4 regions of the Modestobacter sp. VKM Ac-2978 genome follow, and region 4 is predicted to be linked to each of the others. Evidence: riboswitches for the same ligand, from Rfam matches in the RefSeq annotation. Region 4 holds a riboswitch; each other region holds the start of a gene.
What was found. A riboswitch is a leader RNA that binds a small molecule or an ion and turns the genes downstream of it on or off. The one in region 4 is predicted to bind cyclic di-AMP.
Positions count from the first base shown of each region.

Region 1: it holds a riboswitch for cyclic di-AMP, as region 4 does, so the genes downstream of both, O2W53_RS14405 (C40 family peptidase) here and O2W53_RS00350 (LysM peptidoglycan-binding domain-containing protein) in region 4, are expected to answer to the same signal.
Region 2: it holds a riboswitch for cyclic di-AMP, as region 4 does, so the genes downstream of both, O2W53_RS08600 (C40 family peptidase) here and O2W53_RS00350 (LysM peptidoglycan-binding domain-containing protein) in region 4, are expected to answer to the same signal.
Region 3: it holds a riboswitch for cyclic di-AMP, as region 4 does, so the genes downstream of both, O2W53_RS11835 (hypothetical protein) here and O2W53_RS00350 (LysM peptidoglycan-binding domain-containing protein) in region 4, are expected to answer to the same signal.

Region 1 is NZ_JAPVBP010000005.1:257,841-263,587, forward strand. It holds gene O2W53_RS14390 (amino acid ABC transporter ATP-binding protein) at 1-201, opposite strand, end outside; gene O2W53_RS14395 (ROK family transcriptional regulator) at 342-1,520, shown strand; gene O2W53_RS14400 (bifunctional metallophosphatase/5'-nucleotidase) at 1,659-3,539, shown strand; gene O2W53_RS14405 (C40 family peptidase) at 3,652-4,185, opposite strand; cyclic di-AMP (ydaO/yuaA leader) riboswitch at 4,202-4,354, opposite strand; gene O2W53_RS14410 (HNH endonuclease signature motif containing protein) at 4,875-5,747, shown strand, end outside.
Region 2 is NZ_JAPVBP010000003.1:206,444-212,190, reverse strand. It holds gene O2W53_RS08615 (pyridoxamine 5'-phosphate oxidase family protein) at 1-9, shown strand, start outside; gene O2W53_RS08610 (serine hydrolase domain-containing protein) at 14-1,342, opposite strand; gene O2W53_RS08605 (DUF3817 domain-containing protein) at 1,350-1,718, opposite strand; gene O2W53_RS08600 (C40 family peptidase) at 1,867-3,048, opposite strand; cyclic di-AMP (ydaO/yuaA leader) riboswitch at 3,065-3,220, opposite strand; gene O2W53_RS08595 (hypothetical protein) at 3,390-3,935, shown strand; gene O2W53_RS08590 (GNAT family N-acetyltransferase) at 3,940-4,392, shown strand; gene O2W53_RS08585 (phytoene desaturase family protein) at 4,389-5,747, shown strand, end outside.
Region 3 is NZ_JAPVBP010000004.1:171,967-177,713, reverse strand. It holds gene O2W53_RS11855 (citryl-CoA lyase) at 1-261, shown strand, start outside; gene O2W53_RS11850 (extradiol ring-cleavage dioxygenase) at 254-1,132, shown strand; gene O2W53_RS11845 (hypothetical protein) at 1,129-1,488, shown strand; gene O2W53_RS11840 (quinone oxidoreductase family protein) at 1,493-2,467, shown strand; cyclic di-AMP (ydaO/yuaA leader) riboswitch at 2,625-2,776, shown strand; gene O2W53_RS11835 (hypothetical protein) at 2,798-3,700, shown strand; gene O2W53_RS11830 (PH domain-containing protein) at 3,798-4,283, shown strand; gene O2W53_RS11825 (hypothetical protein) at 5,003-5,747, opposite strand, start outside.
Region 4 is NZ_JAPVBP010000001.1:71,798-77,544, reverse strand. It holds gene O2W53_RS00375 (sigma-70 family RNA polymerase sigma factor) at 1-48, shown strand, start outside; gene O2W53_RS00370 (DUF4184 family protein) at 79-870, opposite strand; gene O2W53_RS00365 (cytochrome c oxidase assembly protein) at 939-1,925, opposite strand; gene O2W53_RS00360 (DUF5926 family protein) at 2,055-2,993, opposite strand; gene O2W53_RS00355 (cytochrome P450) at 3,069-4,280, shown strand; cyclic di-AMP (ydaO/yuaA leader) riboswitch at 4,508-4,606, shown strand; gene O2W53_RS00350 (LysM peptidoglycan-binding domain-containing protein) at 4,631-5,497, shown strand; gene araA (L-arabinose isomerase) at 5,631-5,747, opposite strand, start outside.

The DNA.
Region 1 (5,747 bases), on a different contig from region 4:
CTGGCCGTCGACCCGGATCTCGCCGGAGTCGATCGGCTCGAGCCGGTTGATCGTGCGGCAGAGCGTCGACTTGCCCGACCCGGACGGCCCGATGACCACGACGACCTCTCGCGGGGCGACCTCCAGGTCGATCGAGCGGAGCACGTGCAGCTCGCCGAAGTGCTTGTCGACGCCGCGCAGGCTGACCATCGGCGTTGTCACGGTCGGGCTCCTCCCGGTCGGCGCTGAACGATGGACGAAGGCTAAGTGACGATCGTTACAACCAGAAGTCCATCAAGTATTTCCACTTCCGGACTAAGTGACCGTTGCTTCGGACGACCGGCGTTGCTTCACTGACCGGCATGCCCACCCCCGCCGGTGACCGGTCGGCCACCTCCCCGAGCGAGGTCCTCTCCCTGGTCCGGCTCGGCCGCGCCACCTCGCGGGCCGACGTCGCCCGGGAGACGGGGCTCTCGGCGACCACCGCGGCCGCCCGGGTGGAGATGCTGATCCGGCGAGGCTGGCTGGTGGAGACCGGCACCGGGCCCTCGGCGGGCGGGCGGCCGCCGCGCCGGCTGGAGATGCGTGGCGCGGCCGGCCTGGTGGTCGCGGTCAGCCTGGGGGAGCGGCACGCGGCGATCGCCGTCCTGGACGCCGCCGGTCGGCAGGTCGCCGAACGGCACCTGCCCATCGCGGTCTCCGACGGCCCGGAGGCCGTGCTGCGCACCGTGGTGACCACGGTCGAGGAGTCCGTCGCCGGGCTGGACGACGCCCCGCCGCTGCTGGCGATGTGCGTCGGCGTGCCCGGGCCGGTCAGCGCGCGCACCGGCCTGGTCGTCTCCCCGGCCCGGATGCCCGGCTGGAACGGTGCCGACGTGGCCGCGATCGTGCGGCAGTGGCTGCCGGTGCCGGTGATCGTGCAGAACGACGCGAACCTGATGGCGCTCGGCGAGCACGCCGCCGGCGGGGCGCCGGCCGAGCAGATGGTGTTCGTGAAGGTCGGCTCCGGCATCGGCTGCGGCGTCGTCGCCGGCGGGGTGCTGCACCGGGGGAGCGGCGGGTTCGCCGGGGACATCAGCCACACCACCGTGCCCGGCGCCCCGCCGGTGCCCTGCTCCTGTGGGCGGGTCGGCTGCCTGGACGCGGTGGCCAGCGGCGCCGCCCTGGTCGAGCAGCTTGCCGAGCGCGGGGTCGACTCCTCAGGCACCGAGGGGATGCTCGACCTGGCCCGGGACGCCCACCCGCTGACCACCCAGCTGCTGCGCGAGGCCGGCGGCAGCACCGGCACCGTGCTCTCGACCATCCTCAACTTCTTCAACCCGGAGCGGCTGGTGATCGGCGGGCACCTGAGCAGCGCCGAGGCCTTCGTCGCCGGGGTGCGCTCGGCGATCTACGCCCAGTGCCCGCCGATGATCACCGACGGCCTGGAGATCGCGGTCAGCCGCGTCGGCCAGCACGCCGCCGTGCTCGGCGCCGCCCGGGAGGCCCTGGACCTGGCCTTCTCCCCGGAACAACTGGCCGCGCGCGCCGCCGCCCGCTGAGGTCCGCTCGGTCCACCCGGTGCTGCCTGCGTGAACACCTCGTGACCGCTGTCGACTTGTCGGCATCCCTCGTTACGTTGGCTCAGCAACCGCACAGCCGGCCCAGCAGGGGCGGCTGACGAGCTTGGGGGAGATCGCGTGCGCAGACGGACGACGGTGACGGTCGCGGCAGCGGTGCTGGCGATGAGCGTCGGGGCGGTGACCCCCGCGGCGGCGAGCCCGGGCGGTCACGACCACGGCCATGGGAACGACCACGGCCATGGGAACGGCCACGGTCACGGGAACGGCCAGGGTCACGGCAATGGCCAGGGGAACGGTCACGGCAAGGGGCACGGCGGCGGGCACGGCAAGGGGCAGAGCCTCGAGCTCACCATGCTGGCCACCACCGACGTCCACGGCCGCGCGCAGGACTGGGACTACTTCCGCGACGCGCCGTACAGCGACAGCGCCGGTGACGCGACGGGCCTGGCCCGGATCTCCTCGGTGGTCGACTCGGTACGCGCCGAGAAGGGCGCGGACAGCGTCTTCGTCGTCGACAACGGCGACTTCCTGCAGGGCACGCCGCTCACCTACCTCGCCGCCCAGCAGCCGCCGGAGGCCGAGCACCCGATCGCGGCGGCCTACGACGTCATCGGCTACGACGCCCAGGTCGTCGGCAACCACGAGTTCAACTACGGCCTGGACACCCTCGCCGGCTACGTCGACGACGTCGACCACCCGGTGCTCGGCGCCAACGTCATCGACGTGGAGACCGGCGAGCCGTACCTGCCGCCGTACACGCTGGAGCGGATGAAGGTGCGCGGCGCCAAGCCGGTCACCGTCGGCATCATCGGCCTCACCACACCGGGCTCGGCGATCTGGGACCGCAACAACGTCGAGGGCGAGCTCGAGTTCCGCGACATGGTGGAGACGGCGGAGGAGTGGGTGCCGGTCGTCGCCGAGCAGGCCGACGTCGTCGTCGTCCTGGCGCACGCCGGGGTCGGCGGGACGTCGTCCTACGACGACCCGGCCGTCGGCACGGAGAACCCCTCCGACGTCATCGCCCGCACGGTGCCCGGCATCGACGCGATGGTCGTCGGCCACACGCACCGCGACGCCCCGTCCCAGGTCGTGGTCAACGAGGTCACCGGCGAGGAGGTGCTGCTCACCCAGCCCTACCGCTGGGGCGCCACGGTCAGCCAGGTCGACTTCGAGCTGACCAAGACCCGTGGTCAGTGGGACGTCACCGAGGCCACGGCCACCGCACTGCGCACCAGGGACTACCCGGAGGACCCCGACGTCCTCGCCGTCACCGACGAGGCGCACCAGGCGACGGTCGACTACGTCAACCAGGTCGTGGCCACCTCCACCGAGGAGCTGACCACGCTCACCAGCCGGTACGAGGACACCCCGATCCTCGACTTCATCCAGCAGGTGCAGACCGAGACCGTCGACGCTGCGCTCGGGGGCACCGAGTGGGCCGACCTGCCGGTGCTGTCGATCGCCGCGCCGTTCAGCCGGGAGGCGGTCTTCCCGGAGGGTGAGGTCACCATCCGGGACATCGCCGGGCTGTATGTCTTCGACAACACGCTGGAGGCGGTGGAGATGACCGGCGCCCAGGTGCGCGACTACCTGGAGGAGTCGGCGAGCTACTTCACCCAGGTGCCGGCCACCGGGCCCGTCGACCCGGAGACGATCACCAACGCCGACGGGACGCCGGACTACAACTACGACGTGCTCTCCGGCGTCGAGTACGACCTGGACGTCTCCCGGCCGGTCGGCGAGCGGGTCACCCGGCTGGAGATCGACGGTGAGCCGGTGGCCGACGACGCCCGCTTCGTCGTCGCGGTGAACAACTACCGGCGCTCCGGCGGTGGCGGTTTCCCGCACATCTCCACGGCCCCGGTGGTCTACAACGAGCAGCTGGAGATCCGTCAGCTGCTCATCGAGTGGGCCCAGGAGCGCGGCGTGATCGACCCGGCCGACTTCTACGTGGAGAACTGGCAGCTCGTCCGCGACGGCGAGCCGCTGCTCGGCTGACCCTCCGGAGGGGCCGGTGTCGCGACATCGGCCCCTCCGGCACGGCGAACGCCCCGCTCCCCGGTCTGGGGGAGCGGGGCGTTCGTCGTGCGACTGCCCTCGGGCGAGCGGGTCAGACCAGCCGACGCGCGGAGTTGTAGCCCCACATGGTGTCGACGTTGATGGTGCGGACGACGTCCCCGGCGGTGGGGGCGTGCACCATCAGGCCGTTGCCGATGTAGATGCCGACGTGGCCCACCGGGTCGTAGAAGAAGACCAGGTCACCGGGCTGCAGGTCGGCGCGGGCCACGGGCACGCCCATCGTCGACTGCATGCGGGAGGAGTGCGGCAGCGTGATGCCGGCGGCCGCGAAGGAGAACTGCGTCAGCCCGGAGCAGTCGTAGACGTTCGGGCCGGCCCCGGCCCAGACGTACGGCTTGCCCTGCTGGGCGAGCGCCGTGTCGACGATGATCTGGGCAGCTGCGTTGGGAGCCGCGACCGGGGCCACCGGTGCCGCGACGGGTGCTGGGGCGGCCGCTCCACCGCCGCCGACCGAGGCCTGGGCGGCCATCGGCGTGAGGGCGACGCCCGCGCTGGCGAACAGCGCGATCAGTGCCCGGCGACCGGAACGGGAGGGACGGGCAGGGGACGTGCGAGTGGTCGTCATGGACGACGGGTTCTCCTTGTTCTCCTCAACCGCCTACCGAGTTAGCTGACGGGTTCGGGCGGGGAACTCGCCCGGCGCTCCGGCACTCGCGTGCCCTTGCGCTTCACCCCAAGACTGCGGTGGGTCCCCGGTCCGGGCGTCCGCGGCGACGATGCGGCGGTTGCCCGGTTCGGCGGTGCTCGCCGGTGTCACCGTGTGTGGTGACTCAGGGGCCGGCGGGCGCGGATGACGGTAGGGCTGTCATGGATTTGTCACAAAGTGCCGCGCGTTGCGGTTCCGACACCCCGTGGGGCTGCAACACGCCCGGCCGGCGAGGACGACTCGCCGAGCTGACGTCGAGCAACGCCGGAGCCGGTTGTCGGCGAGGTCGGCTCTCGCCGGCTGTTCCCGCCGGGAATCCGATTTCTGGTCGGACGGCGGGTGGGCACGTTTCGTGTTCGACGCGACACGGCCCGCTGCCTGAGGTGCCGCGTGATCGGCTCTCCCGTCGACCAGCTCCCAGGGCGACGCTGGTCGCTGATCACGTCTGCCGCTCTTGCGGTCGGGCCGATCGCCGACGAGCCACGATCGGCCGTGGCAAGTGGCTGTTGGAATCTGTGGACAGGCCTCTGACCTGGGGATTCGCTTTGCCTGAAGCATGTGCCGGCGGTAGTATTCGTACACACGTTCGAATACGTCGGGAGGTGTCCGTGAGCGAGTTGATGTCAGCTCTGGACGCCTTGGCGGCCGAGGAGTTGCACGGGTTGACGGACGGCCGCGTGCTGGACCGGGTCGCCGAGTTGGTGGCCGTGCAGAACCGGGTCGCCGCGGAGCTGACCCGCACGGTGCGCCGCGCGGACACCACGCAGGCCGCGGAGCACGACGGGTTGAAGAGCATGCGGTCGTGGTTGATCGGGCACGCGCGGCTGGCGCCGACGGACGCGTCGCGGGTCCTGCGGTCGGGTCGGGCGTTGGAGCACTTCCCGGCGCTGGCGGCCGGGTTCGCTGAGGGGTCGGTGACGGCGGCGCAGATGGACGTGGTCGCCGCTGCGGTGGGGGAGCGTGAGCGGGCTCGAGCCGCCGAGCAGGGCATCGACCTGGCTGCGTTCGATCGGGTGTGGGCGCAGGTGGCGGCGGAGTCGCCGCATCAGTCGTTGGTGGCTGCGGTGCAGGCCTTCGAGGACGCCCTCGACCCGGACGGCCCGGAGCCTGATCCGACGGAGGGGCGGCGGCTGACGATCGCCAAGCACGCCGACGGCAGCGTCACCGGCCGGTTCGACCTCGACGCTGTTGGTGGGGAGAAGGTGCAGGCCGCGATCGAGTCGATCGTGCAGGCCGACCGGCCCCAGGGTGATGAACGGACCCGCGCGCAGCAGAACGCCGATGCGCTGGTGCAGCTGTGCGACAACCAGTTGGCCAGCGGTGATCTGCCGATCCTGCGGACGGTGAAGCCGCACGTGGTGGTGGGCATCGACCTCGACGACCTCGTCGACCCCGCCACCGGTGCCGGGGCGGCGAGCACCGGCTTCGGGGCGACGATCTCCGCCGCCCGTGCCCGCTACCTGGCCTGTGACGGCAGCATC
Region 2 (5,747 bases), on a different contig from region 4:
CGGGGATGAGCGCCTAGGGCGCCGTCCAGCCGCGTTCGTCGACCCCGCCGGGCACGGGTGCCTCGGGGTCGTAGGGCGTACGGGTGAGCACGAACGTCGCCAGGTCCAGGTGGTCGGGAGCGATCCGCAGCGTCTCGCCCGCGTAGTAGCCGTCCAGCCCGACCCACGTGCCGTCCGCGCGGGGAGCGAACCGGCTCGCCCGGCCGGACCGGCCGGGCAGCGGCCCCAGGTGCAGCAGGCCACCGGACTGGGCGCGCAGCACCAGCGGAGCCGGCCCCCAGAACCAGACGCCGAGCGAGTCCAGCGGCAGCGGCGGCGGGGACGGCACCCAGGCGTCGACGATCCGGGGCTCGGCGGCCCGCAGGTCGGCCAGCAACCCGGGCACCAGCGGGTCGAGCCCACTGGTCGTGTTGGCCAGCATCACCGCTCCGACCTGCTCGGACCGGTCGACGAAGACCCCGGCGAGGAAGCCCGGCATCGAACCGCCGTGACCGATGAGGGTGTGCCCGTCGACCCGCAGCACCTGCACCCCCAGCCCGTACGCCGACCACCCGGGGGACGACGAGTCGATCCCGGCCGGCACGGTCATCTCCTCCAGCGTCGCCGGGGAGAGCACGTCGCCGGTGTCGCCGAGCAGGAAGGCGGCGAACCGGCCGAGGTCGGCCAGCGTCGCCCACAGCTGGCCGGCCGCGGCCATGACGCCGGCGTCGTGCTCGGGCTCGGGCAGCACGACGTCTGCCCACGGGTGCACCGCCGCACCCTGCGCCGCCCGACCGGTGGGCCGCGGGGTGGTGCGCTCCATGCCCAGCGGCAGCAGCACCTCGTCCCGGACCACCTCCACCCAGGAGCGCCCACGATGCCGGGCGACCAGCTCACCGAGCAGCCCGAACCCGAGGTTCGAGTAGTGGAACCGCCGGGCGCTGCCCAGGACGACGTCGTCGTCGGTCAGCCGGAGCTCGGCCAGCGACCCGCCGGGGACGCGCTCCCACCAGCCGCCGGGGCTCTCCGAGCTCGCGCCGGCGAGGTGGGCGAGCAGCTGGCCCACGGTGCGCTCCCCGAAGGGGGTGTCGGGGACGTGCTCCTCGAGCAGGTCGTCGAGCCCCAGGCGGCCCTCGTCGCGCAGCCGGAGCACGACCAGGGCCGTCACCGTCTTGCTGATCGAGCCCAGCCGGTACTGCACGTCGGTGTGCGGCTCGGCGACGTCGCCGCGACCGGCCGACCAGGCCAGCCCGCCGTCCCGGACGACGCCCGCGACCAGGCTGGGTGCCCGGCCGTCGCGCTGGACCCGGGCGGTGCGGGCCAGCAGGGTGCGGGCGGTGGCGGGCAGGACGGGGGTGACCATCGGGCGCTCAGCCGGCCCGGACCGGCGTGGTGGCGTCCACCGGCAGCCGGCCGGTACGCCGAGCCCAGCGCTCGAACCAGATGGTCACCAGTGGCGGGATGGAGGCGGCCAGCGCCAGCAGCCCGGTGGCCGGGGTCCAGCGGAGCACCCGCCACGCCAGCAGGGCGACGACGACGTAGGCCACGAACACCGCACCGTGGACCGGGCCGAAGACCTGCACGCCCAGCTCCGAGGCCTGCAGCACCCGCTTGACGAACATGCCGGCCAGCAGGAGCACCCAGGAGACGGCCTCGGCGATGGCGACGACGCGGAAGACGCGGGCGACCCTCGTGGGGTCGATCAGTGCGGCGGGCACGGTGCTCCTCGGGGTGGGCATGGCGTGGGCTGTACCTCATCGTGCCCGGCGGGACGGGGTGCCGGTGCGCGTACCCGGGTGATCGTCGCCACCGGGCCCGGACGCGCCGGTGCCCCGGCCGCCGTCAGGCGACCGGGGCACCGGCGGGTGTCGCGGGGTGGTGCAGCTGTCAGCCGGCGACCCGACGCATGGCGGTGATGGGGCCCATGGCGTCGATGCTGGCGACCTTGACCACGTCACCCGACGTCGGCGCGTGGACCATCTGGCCGTTGCCGATGTAGATGCCGATGTGGCTGACCGGGCTGTAGTAGGCGATGAGGTCGCCCGGCTGCAGCTCGCCGCGGGAGACCGCCCGACCCGACGCCGCCTGCTGCCGGCTGCTGCGGGGCAGGTTGACCCCGGCCGCGGCGTAGGAGTACTTCACCAGCCCGGAGCAGTCGTAGGAGTTCGGGCCGGTGGCGCCCCAGACGTAGGGCTTGCCGCGCTGGGCCATCGCGGTGCTCACCGCGGTGGCGGCAGCGCCGCTGCTGGCCACGACCGGCGCGGCCGGAGCCGGTGCCGGCGCCGCAGCGGCGGCCGGGGCGGGGGCGGCCGCACGGGCAGCGGGGGCCGTGCGCTCGTCGCGCGAGGCGGTCTGGGCGTTGGTGCGCTCCGCCGCCGCGGCGGCCTGGGCCTCGCGCTCGGCTGCGGCTGCCGCCGCTTCTGCGGCCGCGTGCTGCTCGGCCAGGATGCGGGCGCGCTCGCGCTCCTCGGCGGAGAGCCGGTCGTACTCGGCCTGGTACTCGGCGATCTGCTCGTTCAGGTCGGCCTGCTGGGCAGCGACCTCAGCGACCTGGGCCTCCGCGTCGGCAGCGGCCTTCTCGGCAGCGGCCTTCGCCTCGTCGGCGCTGACGGTGGCCTGCTGCGCGACCCCGAGCACCTCGTTGTTGTGCCCGGCGATGCTGTCCAGCGTGCCCATCCGGTCGAGCATCTCGTCGGCGGAGGAGCTGGTGAGCATGGCCTGCAGCGAGGAGAGCTGCTCACCGGTGAAGGCGCTGCGGGCGACCTGGCGCACGTGGTCACGGGCCTCGATCACGGCCGCCTCAGCGGCGACGAGCTCGGCGGCGGCAGCGTCCGAGGCGGCCTTCATGCTGGTCAGCACGTCGGTCGCTTCGTGCATCTTCTCGGTGACGACCTCGAGGTCGTGACCGCGGGCGGCGATGAGCTCGGCCGCCTCCTGCGAGGTGGTGGGTGTTTCAGGAGCCGCCAGGGCGGGCACCGGTGCGAGGGCGACGCCACCCGCGACGAACAGAGTGAGCAGGGCCCGTCGGCCGTTGCGGCCACGACGGACAGAGATGTGCGAACTCGCCATGTTCGGCGGGTGTGTCCTTTCTTCCACCTGCCGCCTACCGAGTTAGCTGACGGGTTCGGGCGGGAAGACGCCCGGCTCCTCGGGCCCGCGAGCGGGCCGTGCGGAGCTTCACCCCAGTGCTGCGGTGGGTCCCCGGTCCACGAGCCCGCGAGTGTTGCGGCGAGCCGTGTGGTTCGGCGGCGGTCCTGTCGGTGGTCACCCGGGTGGGCGACTGCGCTGCCCGTCAGGACCGCTGGTGACCGTACGTGCGTTATGTGCTCGTGACAAACGACTGGGGTCAATTTGTGGAAATCCCCGGGCGTGTGCTCCAACACGCTCACCGAGCGTGACAGGCTCGCCGCGTGAAGGGCCTGGCACAGCGGGAGTTCTGCCTCGTACTGCTCCGCCGCATGGCCGACACGCGACCCGACCTGGTCGCCGAGGCGTTGCCCAGACTCGGCGCCGACCGGGCCGAGGCGCGTGCCGCGCACCGTCGTTGGCGCGCGCTCCATCACACAGAGCGAGCACCGCGCGGGCTCGTGCTGCGCGCTGCCGTGCTCGGTCCACCCGCCGATCAGGAGGACCGCCGGTTCGGTGACGTCGACCTCGTCGTCCGGCGGTGGCCGCTGCCGCTGTGGCCGCACCTGCGGTGGGAGGTGCTGGGCGGCCCGGACGGCGCGGTGCTCCACGAGCAGCTGGTCCGCGCGCCCGGTTCCGCGGTGCCGGCCGCCGCACCGGGGGCCCTGCGCGTCTGGGAGCACGTGGTGGACGACGTCGTGACCCTGCCCGGCGCGGCCGCGGTGGACCCCGGCGTCCCGAGTCACTTCGAGGTGCACCTCCCCGGCCGGGTGCGGGCCCGGTTCGCCTGGGGGCTGCTGCAGCGGGTGGACGACGGCGCGCCAGGATGACCTGGTGCCGACCCTCTCCGCCGCCTCGTGGGACGACCCGGACGTCGCCGCGCTGACCGCCGCCCAGCAGGTCGAGCTGCGGGCCCGCTACGGCGGTGCCAGCGAGCCGGGGGTGCCGCCGTCCGCCGCCGACGTCGCCGTCGTCCTCCTCGCCCGGGACGACGACGGCACGCCGATCGGCTGCGGCGCGCTGCGGCCCCTCGGGGACGGCACCGCCGAGCTCAAGCGGATGTACGTCGTCCCGGCGGCCCGCGGTCGCGGCGTCTCCCGGCTGCTGCTCACCGGGCTGGAGGCGGAGGCGGTGGGTCGGGGCTGGACCACCGTGCTGCTGGAGACCGGGCCGCGCCAGCCCGAGGCGATCGGGCTGTACACCGCGGCCGGCTACCGGCCGGTCCCGGCGTTCGGGCACTACGTGGACGACCCGTTCTCGCTCTGCTTCGCCCGGGAGCTGGCGTGAGCACCGCAGCCCGGTACGACGCCGTCGTGGTGGGCGGCGGCCACAACGGGCTGGTCGCCGCCGCCTACCTGGCCCGCGCGGGCTGGTCGGTGCTCGTGCTGGAGCGGCGGGCCGTGCTCGGCGGCGCCGCGGTCAGCGAGCAGGTCTTCCCGGGCGTCGACGTCCGGCTGTCGGCCTACTCCTACCTGGTCAGCCTGCTGCCCGACCGGGTCGTCACCGACCTGGCGCTGCCGATCACCCTGCTGGACCGGGCGGTCGCCTCCTACACCCCGCTGCGCCGCGGCGGTGCGGCCACCGGGCTGCTGGTCGAGCGGGACGAGGGGCCGGAGACGGCGGCCTCCTTCCGCGCCCTCACCGGCTCGGACGCCGAGTTCGCCGGCTGGCAGCGGTTCTACGGCCGACTGACCACCCTCGCCGAGGACCTGGCCCCCACCCTGACCGGACCGCTGCCCAGCGAGGCGGCGGTCACCGCGCGCCTGCGGGACCCAGCGATCTGGCGCTACCTGCGGGAACGGCCGCTGGCCGACGTCGTCGCTGACCACCTGACCGACGACGAGGTCCGGGGCATCGCGCTCACCGACGGGCTGATCGGCACCTTCGCCGACGTGCACGCCGCCGACGGGCTGGCCGGCCGGTGCTTCCTGTACCACCTCATCGGCAACGGCACCGGCCGCTGGCGGGTGCCGGTCGGTGGGATGGGTGCGGTCAGCGGCGCGCTGGCCGACGCAGCCCGGGCGCGCGGTGCCGCACTGCTCACCCGCGCCGAGGTCACCGCGGTCGAGACCCGGGCCGACGGCGTCACCGTGCACTGGACCGACGCCGACGGGACGGCGCACGCGGCCGACGCCGGGCACCTGGTCAGCGGCGCGGCCCCGGCCGTGCTCGACGAGCTGCTGGGCGCCGCCCCGGCGCCGCGGCCGTCGGGGTCGCAGCTGAAGGTCAACATGGTGCTGCGCCGGCTGCCCGGGCTGCGGTCCGGCGCGGATCCCCGCCGGGTCTTCAGCGGCACCGTGCACGTCGACGAGGCTGCCGGCCAGCTCGACGCCGCGTACGCGCAGGCCGCGGCCGGGCAGCTGCCCGAGGTGGTCCCCTTCGAGGTGTACTGCCACTCGCTCACCGACCCGTCGATCGTCGGCGACACCGGGCTGCACACCCTGACCCTGTTCGGGTTGCACACGCCGGCCGAGCTCTACGCGGCCGACCCCGTCGGGACCCGGACGGAGGCGGTGCGGCGGGTGCTGGCCCAGCTGGACGCCCACCTGACCGAGCCGCTGGCCGACTGCCTGGCCACCGACGGCGACGGGCGGCCGTGCCTGCAGGCGTCCTCGCCGCTGGACGTCGAGGCGTCGCTGGCG
Region 3 (5,747 bases), on a different contig from region 4:
GTCCACCCCCAGGTGCTCGGCAAGACCCTGCCGCTCAACGGGGCCGGGGTGTGCGGTGCGGCGCTGGCCGACCTGGGCCTGCCGCTGGAGCTGCTCCGCGGGTTCGCCCTGCTCGCCCGCACGGCCGGGCTGATCGGGCAGCTGGCCGAGGAACTGCGGCACCCGGTCGCCAACGACGTCTTCCTGTCCGTGGACCTCAACAACCGGTCCGTCGCCCCCGACCCGTACCTCCCTGACCTCAACGGAGACAGTCATGGCTGAACTGGCCGCGGTGATCGCGTCCACCCACCACCCCTTCTACTACCGGGCCAGCACCGCCACCGGCGCCGACCGGCCGCCGTTCGCCGACGAGTGGGTGGCGAAGATCGAGGCGTTCCGCGAGACGCTCACCCGCGCGGAGCCCGACGTCCTGGTGATGGTCGGCAGCGACCACTTCCACCAGCTCTGGCTGGACAACATGCCGCAGTTCCTGGTGGGCAAGGCGCCGTTCTTCGACGCCAACTTCCACAACGAGGAGCGCGAGTTCGGGCTGCCGAAGATGACGCTGCGCGGCGAGGAGGACCTGGCGGCGCACCTGCTGCGGGACGGGCTGGACCGGGACTTCGACCTGGCCTTCAGCAACGAGCTGCGGATCGACCACAGCATCACCTGCCCGATCATCACGCTGCGCCCGCAGGCCGACCTGCCGATCGTGCCGGTCTACACGAACATCTTCGCCCCGCCGCTGCCGCAGCCGAAGCGCTTCGTCCAGCTGGGCCGGGCGATCCGGGAGATGGTCGAGTCCTGGGAGTCGGACAAGCGGGTGGCGGTGATCGGCACCGGGCACCTGTCCCTGGAGCTGGGCGGGCCGCGGCAGTTCGGCGAGCACGGGCCGGACCCGGAGTTCGACCGCAAGGCCGTCGAGTGGATCGCCAGCGGGGACATCGAGGGGTGCCTGGCCGAGGTCTCCCTGGAGTCCCTGCACCACCCGGGCAACGCCACCCACGGGTTCATGGACTTCATGCTGATGATGGGCGTGGCCGGCGAGGGCGCGAAGGCCGACCACGTCGACACCCTGGACCTGTTCCACACCATGGAGGCGTACTTCACCTGGTACCCCAACGGGGTCCCGAGCGCGGGGGTGTCGGCATGAGCAAGTACCTGCTGGACAAGTTCCTGTTCACCGTCGACCGCGACCCCGAGCTGACCGAGCGCTACCGGGAGGACCCGGCCGGCACGGTCACCTGGTGGGAGGCCGAGATGGCCAACACCGTCCTCAACTGCATCCCCGCCGAGAAGACCACCTGGCTGGCCTTCACCGACGAGGAGCGGCGGGCGCTGGCCGAGCACGACCACGTCGCGCTGTTCCAGATGGGCGCGCACCCGTTCCTGACGCTCACCTTGTTCATCGCGCTGTTCGAACGCGACCACGGGCCGATGGAGTACCAGCGCGCCTACGGGAAGGCGATGGAGCACATCTCCATGCCCTATCCCGACATCGCGACCTGAGCCGGTGCGCGCCGCCGTCCTGACCTCGCCGGGCGAGCCGCCCGCCCTGGCCGACCACCCGGACCCGGTGCCCGGCGAGGGCCGGACCCTGGTCCGGGTGACCGCCGCCCCGGTCGTGCCGCTGGACCTGCTCTGCGCCTCCGGGACGTCGTACTTCGGCCGCCCGGCCGTGCCCTACGTGCCCGGCGTGCAGGGGGTGGGGGTCGTGGAGTCGTCGGCGGCGCTGACACCCGGCACCCGGGTCTGGTTCGCCACCTCGGCGGGGATGAGCCCGGGCGACGGCAGCCTGGGTGAGCTCTGCGCCGTGCCGGACGCCGACGTCGTCCCGCTCGCCGGCGACCTGCCCGACCCGGTCGTGGCGGCGCTGGGCCTGTCGGCGGTCGCCGGCTGGATGGCCCTGACCTGGCGCGGCCGGTTGCAGCCGGGGGAGCGGGTGCTGGTGCTCGGCGCCGGGGGCGCGGTCGGCCAGGCCGCGCTGGGGGCCGCCCGCGCGCTGGGGGCCGGGCGGGTGGTCGGGGTGTGCCGGTCGCCGTCCGCGGCCGAGCGTGCCCGCCGGGCCGGCGCCGAGGACGTCGTCCTCACCGGGGACGGCGGCGACCTGGCTGCGCGGATCCGGCAGACGGTCGGCTCGGACGTCGACCTCGTCGTCGACCCGGTGTTCGGCGCCGTGGCGGCGGCCGCGTGCTCGGTGCTGGCGCCCGGCGGGCGGCTGGTCAACCTGGGTGGCGCGGCCGGGGACGCCGCCGAGTTCTCCTCCGCCGTGCTGCGCAGTCGGAGCATCGACGTGCTCGGGTACACCAACAACGCGCTCACCGGCGAGCAGCGGGCCGCCGCGCTGACCGCGGTGCTGCGGCACGCCGCGGCCGGGCAGCTCCGGGTGGAGCACGCCGTCCTCCCGCTGGCGCGGGTCGAGGAGGCCTGGGCGGCCACCGCCGCCGGGGGCGGGAGCCGGTCCGTCGTCGAGCTGTCGGCGCGCTGACCGGACACCGCCGGTGGTGACGGATGGGACGCGCGTGTCCGGAGAGTGACGCGACCACCGTCACCCGATGAAATGCCAGCAACCGATTGTCACGACTACATAACGCCGTTAGGTTGGCCGGGTCCAGTCGGTCGCCACGTCCCCACCCGGGGAGCCCGACCGGACGCCGCCGAGTCGCCCTCCGGGGCGAGCCGGGGACCCACCGCACCACTGGGGTGAATCCCGCGCCCGGACCACCGTCCGGGCCGGGTAGGGCTGCTTCCCGCCCGAACCCGTCAGCTGACCTGGTAGGCGGCACTCGGAAGACACCTGTACGGAGCACTCCTGCCCATGCGCGCCCGCACCACCACCTCTGCCGCCACCGGCCGACGCCGTCCGCCGGCCGGCATCCGCCGCCCCGGGCTCTACCTGGGCATCGCGGCGGCCGGGGCCGTCCTGGTCAACGTCGTCATCGGCGTCGGCCCAGCGGCCCAGGCCGACCCCGTGGCGTCCCAGCCGGTGAGCGTCGCCGAGCAGCTGGGGCTGGCCGCCGAGTCCGGCGCCGTCGACGGGACCGAGGACCTCCGGCCGCTCGAGGAGCTGGCAGCCAGCCGGGCCACCCGGGAGGCCGAGCAGACCGCCGCCCAGCAGGCCCAGGCCGCGGCCGACCAGGCCGTGCTCGACCAGCAGGCAGCGGAGGCGGAGGCAGCACGCCTCGCCGCCGAGGCCGCGGCCGCCGCGGAGGCCGAGGCCGCTCGGGTCGCCGCCGAGGCCGCCGCTGCAGCCGAGGTCGAGGCCGAGGCGCAGGCAGCCGCCGCTGCTCCGGCACGGGCCGGGACCGCGGCCAAGCCCGCCGCCGCGGCGGCCGCGAGCCCCGGCACCGCGGTGACCGCGATCGCCAAGATCAACAATTCCGCCGGACCGATCAAGCCGCAGGCGCAGGCTGCCGCGAACGCCGTGGTCAGCAACGTGCCCGGCGCCGGCTCGATCACCCTGGGCGGCACCCGGCCCAGCGCTGCCGACCCGCACGGTCACCCGTCGGGGCTGGCGGTGGACTACATGGTCATGTCCAACGCCGCCCTCGGCGACGCGATCGTCGCCTACCACGTCGCCAACTGGGCCGAGCTCGGCGTGGACTACATCATCTGGGAGCAGCGGATGCTCTCCTCGCCCGGTGGCTCCTGGAAGCAGATGGAGGACCGGGGCAGCGTGACGGCGAACCACTTCGACCACCCGCACGTCAACTACCGCTAGGGAGCCGGTCGGCAACGGCCGCCCCGAGGGCGGCTTACGGGACACGGCGGTGGCTGGCCGCTCGGGTTCGTTCACTGATGGGTGACGATCAGTGCCGATGGCAAACGCCGCTGCCAGGCTGGCCGTCGTGACCAGCCGGGATGTCGTCGTAGAGCTACGCCCCCTCCCGCTCGCGCGTGCAGTGAGTGGCATTGCTCTGGTGGCGGCCATCCTCCTCATACCTCTCGCCCTCACCGCCGATCTTCCGGTGTGGTTCGCGGCCGCGTTGATCGCCGTGGCGGTGGGGGGCGGCGCGTACGCCGCAGTCGGAACTCTGAGCCACGCCTCCGCGCTGGCTGACGGTCGGCTGGAGGTCCGGAACCGGCTGAGCACCCGCCGATTGCAGCGCGCGGACATCGAGCGAGTGTCCTTGGCTTGGACGATGGGGGTTGGGTCGAACCGCCGACTCGTAGTGCACCTGAAGGACGGAGCCACCGTGCCGCTTGCAGCGACCGAGACTCTGCCGCTACCCGGGCAGCGTCGGGCGCTGGAGGAACAGTCGGCGGAACTGCTGCACTGGCTGCGCGACCACCGCTCCCAGTAGACGCTGGGCCGCCGTGTCCATCGGTGTCCCTCGTGGGCCGCTCAGGGACATCCAGTCGGCTAGCCGTGAGGGCGGCCTTAGGGCGACCCTCGGGTCATGCCGTACCACGAGTCGCCAGGCGCCGCCGTACGCCGGCGCCGCATGCCAAGAGCCTCGGAGACTCGTCGGTGCCTGAGAACGTCCGCCCCGACCAGGTCGGCCAAGGATTACAGCCGGTCACGCTTCCCTACGCTCGATCTGCACGCCGGATGGATGAATGGTGCGCGTGACGGCCGGTCCTCCCGCCTGGCCGTCATGTAGCGGGATTACCTTCGTCCCGCCAGTGGCCATTCAGCGCCCACAATACGACGACCCTCTGAGTCAGGTCCTGGCTCGGAGGGTCGTCGCACGCCAGGAGAATTCCTTACCAAGCACCAGTTCGCAGGGCTACTTCTGGCGAGCCTGCACCGCTTGAACTCCGAGGCCCACGCTGCCGCTGAAAAGTTGGATGGTAACTAGCAGCACGATAATCCACCTGACGGCCGAAGTGTCGGGCCAAATCTCAGCCAGGACTAATAGGGATGCCAGGACGACAGCAGTTCCGGGCAGGATAAAGGGGCCGCACAGTACGTAGAAGCGCGCCATCGGGAGGTGTGTTGCTTGACTGACCACATATAGTCCGCCAGCTAGGAAGACCAGCGCGACGGTGGTGGCGACGGAGTAGAAGTCGGGATGTTGCATCAGACCGGGCTGATCACGACAGCACGGCCCACAACTGCCGTTCGGTGTTGCATGCTTTCTGTAGTGGTGACCGTCGAGCTGACAGGAATCACTCTCGGGTCGGCCGCAACCCGCGAGTCAACAAGTGCAATGACGGCATCTCGAACCTCCGCTATCGCGCGCACTTCTTCGGCGCGATTGGAGATCGGCTGGATCCACTTCTCGATGCGCGACACATACGACTCGTGCAGGAAGATGGGGGCTGGATCCTCCCTGTCGATGGTTCCCCAGTGCTCCGGCGGCATCAACCGGAACTTGCCTGAAGGTCCCGGAAACTCGCTCGCGGCGTTCGGCTCAATCCATCCCTGTTGCAGGACGGTCGGGTCGACATCGCCTTGGTATCCGCAAATTTCGCGCGAAGCACCCACCCACATGAACCGGACAGTGTGAAGGTCCTCGTCAGACAGGCTCTTACGCCGTCGCAGTTCGTCATCAATTTTGGCCCGCTCGGCCGCCAAGGACTGCCACTGACGACTCAGAGACAAGGCAGGTTCGTCATTCGCTGCGTCGGGTGGCAGTGCGCGAAGTCCACTTGTGACGACAGCAAGGCGACTCTCCAGGTCGCTAATCGCGGTGGTCACCCGAGAGGTGCGTTCATTCTCGGAGGAGTTCCGCTCATTGATCTCGGACGCGCTTTTCCGAGTCGCCGGGTTGTCACCGCGGAAACTTCGAATGTTTACACGATTATGCGTTGGCGGCAACGCT
Region 4 (5,747 bases):
GAGGCGCTGGTCGCCGCCGACCACCCCCGCACCCGCCGCCCCTCCTAGGGCCAAGAGCGCGATCTCGGCCCCTGACGGTCAGGGCGAGGTGAGCTGCTCCGCGCGGCGGCGGGTGAACGCACGGTGCACGTGCCAGCCGACGGCGTAGACCACCAGTGCCACGATGAACGCGGTACCGCCCTCGACCAGGAACGTCCGCAGCTCCGCCTCGGCCACACCGACCCGGTCGACGACCCCGTCCACCCGGTAGGCCTCGCGGATCTCCGTCAGCCGCCGCACCGCGGCGACCGCTCCCGTCCCCACCGCCACCGCGGCGAGCAGCGCGGCGATGCCGGTACGCAGGCGACGGGGCAACAGGACGCCGGCCGCCACCGGCTGCGGGGGCGTGGCCCGCCACCAGCGCACCAGCCACCCCAGCAGAGCGACCGCTCCCAGCACGCTGAAGGCGACCTCCAGCCGCACCGCCCACGGGGGGCCCGGGGAGCGGGTCAGCTCGTCCCACGCCAGATGGGTCGCCGCGCCGACGACCAGCGAGACGGCGATGAGAGCCAGCGCCGCCGAGCTGCGCCAGCGGAAGCCCAGGGCCGCGGGCGCCGCGCGCCCAGCGGCCGACGGCGGCAACAGCGCGAGCAGCGGGCCCTTGAGCAGGAGCTGGAACGTGGCCAGCAGCACCGACCCGATGATCGGGTCCAGCCAGAGCACGGACGACCACTCGTGCGTCAGCGTGAGGTTGTAGTCACCGCCGATCCACTGCAGCGACACGTAGTAGGGCAGGTCCGGGGCCATCGCGCCGGCCACCAACGCGGAGGGCACCAGGGGAGTCCGCAGCAGCGGCAGCACCACCGCTGGGTGGACGAGGGTGAACGGCACGCGGGGAGGGTAGGGCGCGCCGACCCGGCCGACGGGGACCCGACCGCGCGCGTCCGGTCAGCCCACGGTCAGGGGTGCTGGGCCGCCAGGCGGCGGAGTCGCTCGTTGTAGGCGGTCAGCTCGGGGTCCTCGCCGCTCTCGCCGCGGGCGATCGCCCGGTCGCGCGCCCGGTCGGCAGACCGGTTGGCCCGGTCCTCCGAGCGGGTCCACTGGAAGAACACCACCGCCAGCACCAGCACGGTGGGGAACTCCCCGAACGACCAGGCGATGCCGCCGGCCGCCCCCTGGTCGTACAGCGGGTCGATGCCCCAGGACTCCGGTGGGGTGGTGTAGCTGGTCAGCAGCAGGGTGTTGCTCATCATCACGATCACGCCGAAGAAGGCGTGGAACGGGGCGGGCAGCAGCAGTTCCAGCATCCGCGCGCCGTGCCCGGACCGCCGGGGCCACGGGTCGATGGCCATGATCGGGCCGAAGAACAGCAGCCCGGTGACCAAGAAGTGCAGCAGCATGAACGTGTGCCCGGGCACCGTCGACATGAGCTCGTCGAACAGCGGGGTGAAGTAGACGCCGTAGAGGCTGGCGATGAACAGCGGGATGGTGAACAGCGGGGAGGAGACCAGCTGGCCCAGCCGGCTGTGCAGGGCCCCGAGCAGCGCCCGCCGCGGCATCCCGGCGGGCCCCTGGGCCGCGGGGAGTGCGCGCAGCATCAGGGTGACCGGTGCGCCGAGCAGCAACAGCAGCGGCGTGATCATGCTCAGCACCATGTGCTGCACCATGTGCAGGCTGAACAGCGCCATCCCGTAGCTCTGCAGGCCACTGGCGGTGACGTGGAACAGGGTGGCGCAGCCGAGCAGCCACGCGACCGTCCGGGACGGCGCCCAGCGGACGCCCCGGCGGTGCAGCCGCCACAGCCCGACCAGGTAGCCGGCGGCCATCAGCACGGCGAGCCAGGCCACCGGCGACGCGGCGGCCAGGTCCAGCCCCAGCACCCGACCGAGGGTCGGCGGCAGCTCCGGGACGTGCATCGCACCCATGCCGCCGTGCTCGTGGCCCACGTTCGTCCTCTCTCAGCTCTGCTGTGCGGCCCCCACGGTAGTTGAAGGACTCCGTCCCTCTCCCGCCTCGCAGGCTCGGCGCGAGCCTCCGGACGGGGCCGACGCGCGGTCTGGGCAGAGGGTCCTCGCTCAGCGGAGCGTGACCTGCCGGGACAGCAGCCCCGCGCGGGCCCGTCGCTCGTCCGCGTCCAGCGGCTCGGTGACCGCCAGCGCAGCGTCCAGCCGGGAGTGCAGCTCGGCCGAGGGGCCGGCCCACTCGGCACCGGGCACGGCGCCGGGCACGTCCCACACCGGGACGACGAGCCCGAGGGCGCGGAAGGCGCCGGCGTAGCGGGTGCCCTCCCCCAGGCTCAGCTGCTCGGCCGCGCCGAGCCGGGCCAGGGCGTCCAGCAGCGCCTCCTCCGGCTCGGGGCGCACCCAGCGCACGTGGCCGCGCTCGGTGGTGGGCCGGCACCAGTAGGCGGCCTCCAGCCCGTCCAGCCGCACCGTGGGCATCACCATCTCGTTGGCCTGCTGCAGGCTCGCGCGGGCGGTCGCGTCGACGTCGGCGCCCTCCAGCCAGAACTCGAAGTCGTCGTGCACGGTGACCTCGAACGGAGCCGAGAGGTCCAGCAGCTCCTGCAGCCGCGGCCCGGCCGAGCCGGCGGCACCGATGGGGCCCGGGTCGACGGGGGCGCCGGCCGGCGCCTCGAGCGCGGCGGCGAGCGCGGTGCCGAGGTCGCGGCTGACGTCGTCGGAGGAGGTCTGCAGCTGGACGCCGAGCAGGATCTCGCCGTTGGCCCGCACCAGGGCAGGGGTGCCGCCGGGGAGCACGCTGGCCAGCGTGACCGACCGGCCCTCCGTGGTGGTCAGCTTGGCGGTGGCGGCCGGCACGAGCTCGCGCAGCGCCACCCAGTCGACCTCGCCGGGCAGGCCCTCGAACGGGCGGAGCACCGGCTGGCCGTAGCCGGAGCCGTGGCAGTGCTTGTAGCGGCGACCGGAGCCACAGGGGCAGGGCGCCTTCGGGTTGGTCTCACCGTCGGTCGCGGCAGGGGCGGCGGGGCGGCGGCGGGTCGTGGAGCGGGCCATGCCTGCGAGCGTAGGAGGCGCCGTCGGCGACCGGGGGACGGCGTCCCGTCCGGCTGCCGCCCGTAGGCTCTGCCGGTGACACCGGCTCCCGTCCCGTTCGACCTGACCGACCCCGCGCTGGTCGCCGATCCCTATCCCGCGTTCGCCGTGGCCCGCGCCGCAGCGCCGGTGCAGTGGGACGAGCGGCAAGGCCTGTGGCTGGCCTTCGGCCACGCCGAGGCCAACGCCGTCCTCCGGGATCGGCGGCTGGGCCGGATCTGGTCGGACCGGACCCCCACCGAGCGGTTCGAGAGCTTCAACCTGATCCACCGCAACGCCATCCTGGAGATGGAGCCGCCCACGCACACCCGGCTGCGGCGGCTGATCAGCGCGGCGTTCGCCCGCGGCCACGTCGAGCGGCTGCGACCGTGGGTCCAGGACCTGGCCGACTCGCTCGTCGACTCCCTCGTCGAGCGCTCCGCCGGCGCGACCGGCGTCGACGTGCTGTCCGGCATGGCCGAGGAGCTGCCGGTCGCAGTCATCGCCGAGCTGCTCGGGGTGCCGGCGGTCGACCGGCCGCTGCTGCGCCCGTGGTCGAACGCGATCGTGAAGATGTACGAGTACGGCCGGACGTCGGAGATCGAGGCCGACGCCGAGCGGGCCGCCGCCGAGTTCGTCGCCTACCTGCGCGAGCTGGCCGCCGAGCGGCGGACCGCACCGGGCGAGGACCTGCTCACCCACCTGGTCACGGTGCGCGACGCCGAGGGCGACCGGCTCACCGAGGACGAGCTGGTGACCACCTGCATCCTGCTGCTCAACGCCGGCCACGAGGCGACGGTCAACGTCAGCGGCAACGGCCTGCTGGCGCTGCTGGAGCACCCCGACCAGCTCGCCCGGCTGCGCGCGGACCCGGCCCTGCTGCCGACGGCGATCGAGGAGCTGATGCGCTACGACTCACCGCTGCAGCTGTTCGAGCGCACCGCCACCGAGGACGTCGAGATCGGCGGGGTCACCGTCGCTCGGGGACAGAAGATCGCCGCCCTGCTGGGCAGCGCCAACCGCGACCCGGCCGTCTTCGTCGACCCGGACACCCTCGACGTCGGACGCGCGGACAACCCGCACATCTCCTTCGGGGCCGGGGTGCACTTCTGCATCGGTGCCCCGCTGGCCCGGGTGGAGCTGCAGGCCTCCTTCGGTGCACTGCTGAGCCGGACGTCCCGGCTGGAGCTGGCCCGCCCGGCCCGGCGCCGCCCGGAGTTCGTCATCCGCGGGCTGCAGGACCTGCCGGTCGTGCTCACCGGCCGCTGAGCCGTTGCGCCGGGAGACGACCTCGGGGCACCGGCGCACGCCGCGTCCATGATCCGTCACAGCTCGTGCTGACCGCGTCGGGGAGCCCGGGAAAGCTCGTCGCCGACCGGCTCCCGCGGCCGACGGCCTGCCTACCGTTGTCCCCGTCCGCCGCACGGCGGGCTCCGGACGACGGCACCGCCGAACCTGCCCACCGTCGCCCGGACGTCACGAGACCACGGGCAGGCGCGGGGGACCCACCTCGCAGGACCAGGCCTCCGGGCCTTGGGGTGAAGCCGCAGCACGCGGCCGGGCAGCTCTCGCCCGAACCCGACAGCTAACTCCGCAGGCGGCGAGAGGCACACACACCCATGCTCAATCGCTTCACGGCACGGCGCGACCGCTCCACCGAGCGCTCCGCCTTCGCTTCGGCGGCACGCCCCGCCATGGTCGTCGCGGCAGCCGCGGCGATGTCCTTCGGGGTCATCGCACCGGCCGCGGCCCACACCGGCAGCCACACCGTCAGCCCCGGTGACACGCTCAACGAGCTGGCCGCCAGCCACGGCGCCACCTGGCAGGACATCCACGCCGCCAACCGCGACACCATCGGCAGCAACCCGAACGTGCTGCGCGTCGGCCAGGTGCTGACCATCGGCGGAGGGGCGGCCCCGGCGGCTGCACCGGCAGCCGCACCCGCGGCGGCGACCGGCACCTACGTGGTGCGCTCCGGCGACACCCTCGGCAAGATCGCCGCCCAGCACGGCACCACCTGGCAGGCCCTCTACGCCGCCAACCGCGGCACCATCGGCGGCGACCCGAACGTGCTCCGCGTCGGCCAGACCCTCACCCTCGGCGGCGGGGCGGCCGCACCTGCGGCCCCGGCACCCAGCCGCCCGGTCGAGCAGCCCGCCAGCCGCAGCGCCGACCGGACCGCCAGCGGTGACCCCCGGTCCATCGCCCGGACCATGGTCGCCGAGCGCGGCTGGGGCCCCGGCGAGTTCGACTGCCTGGACGCCCTGTGGGAGAAGGAGAGCAACTGGGAGACCACGGCCGACAACCCGAACTCCAGCGCCTACGGCATCCCGCAGGCGCTGCCCGGTTCGAAGATGGCCTCGGCCGGCCCGGACTGGCGCACCAACCCGGCGACCCAGATCACCTGGGGCCTGGGCTACATCAGCGACCGCTACGGCACCCCGTGTGGCGCGTGGGCGCACTTCCGGGCCAACAACTGGTACTGATCGACCAGCGCGACGGGTCGGTCGGCGCGGTCAGGCGCTGACCGACCCGCACTGGTGGTCCGGGCGACCGGACCACCGGACCACCGGCACGACGACGCCCCGGCCGGGCAACCGGCCGGGGCGTCGTCCGTCCTCAGAGGCGCTGGTTGAGCCGGTGGTAGGCCGCGCTCCAGCGCAGCTCCTTGGCCAGGCTGCGCCGGGTGGTGTCGGCGTCGATGAGCACCAGCTCGGTGTCGAACACCTCCGCCAG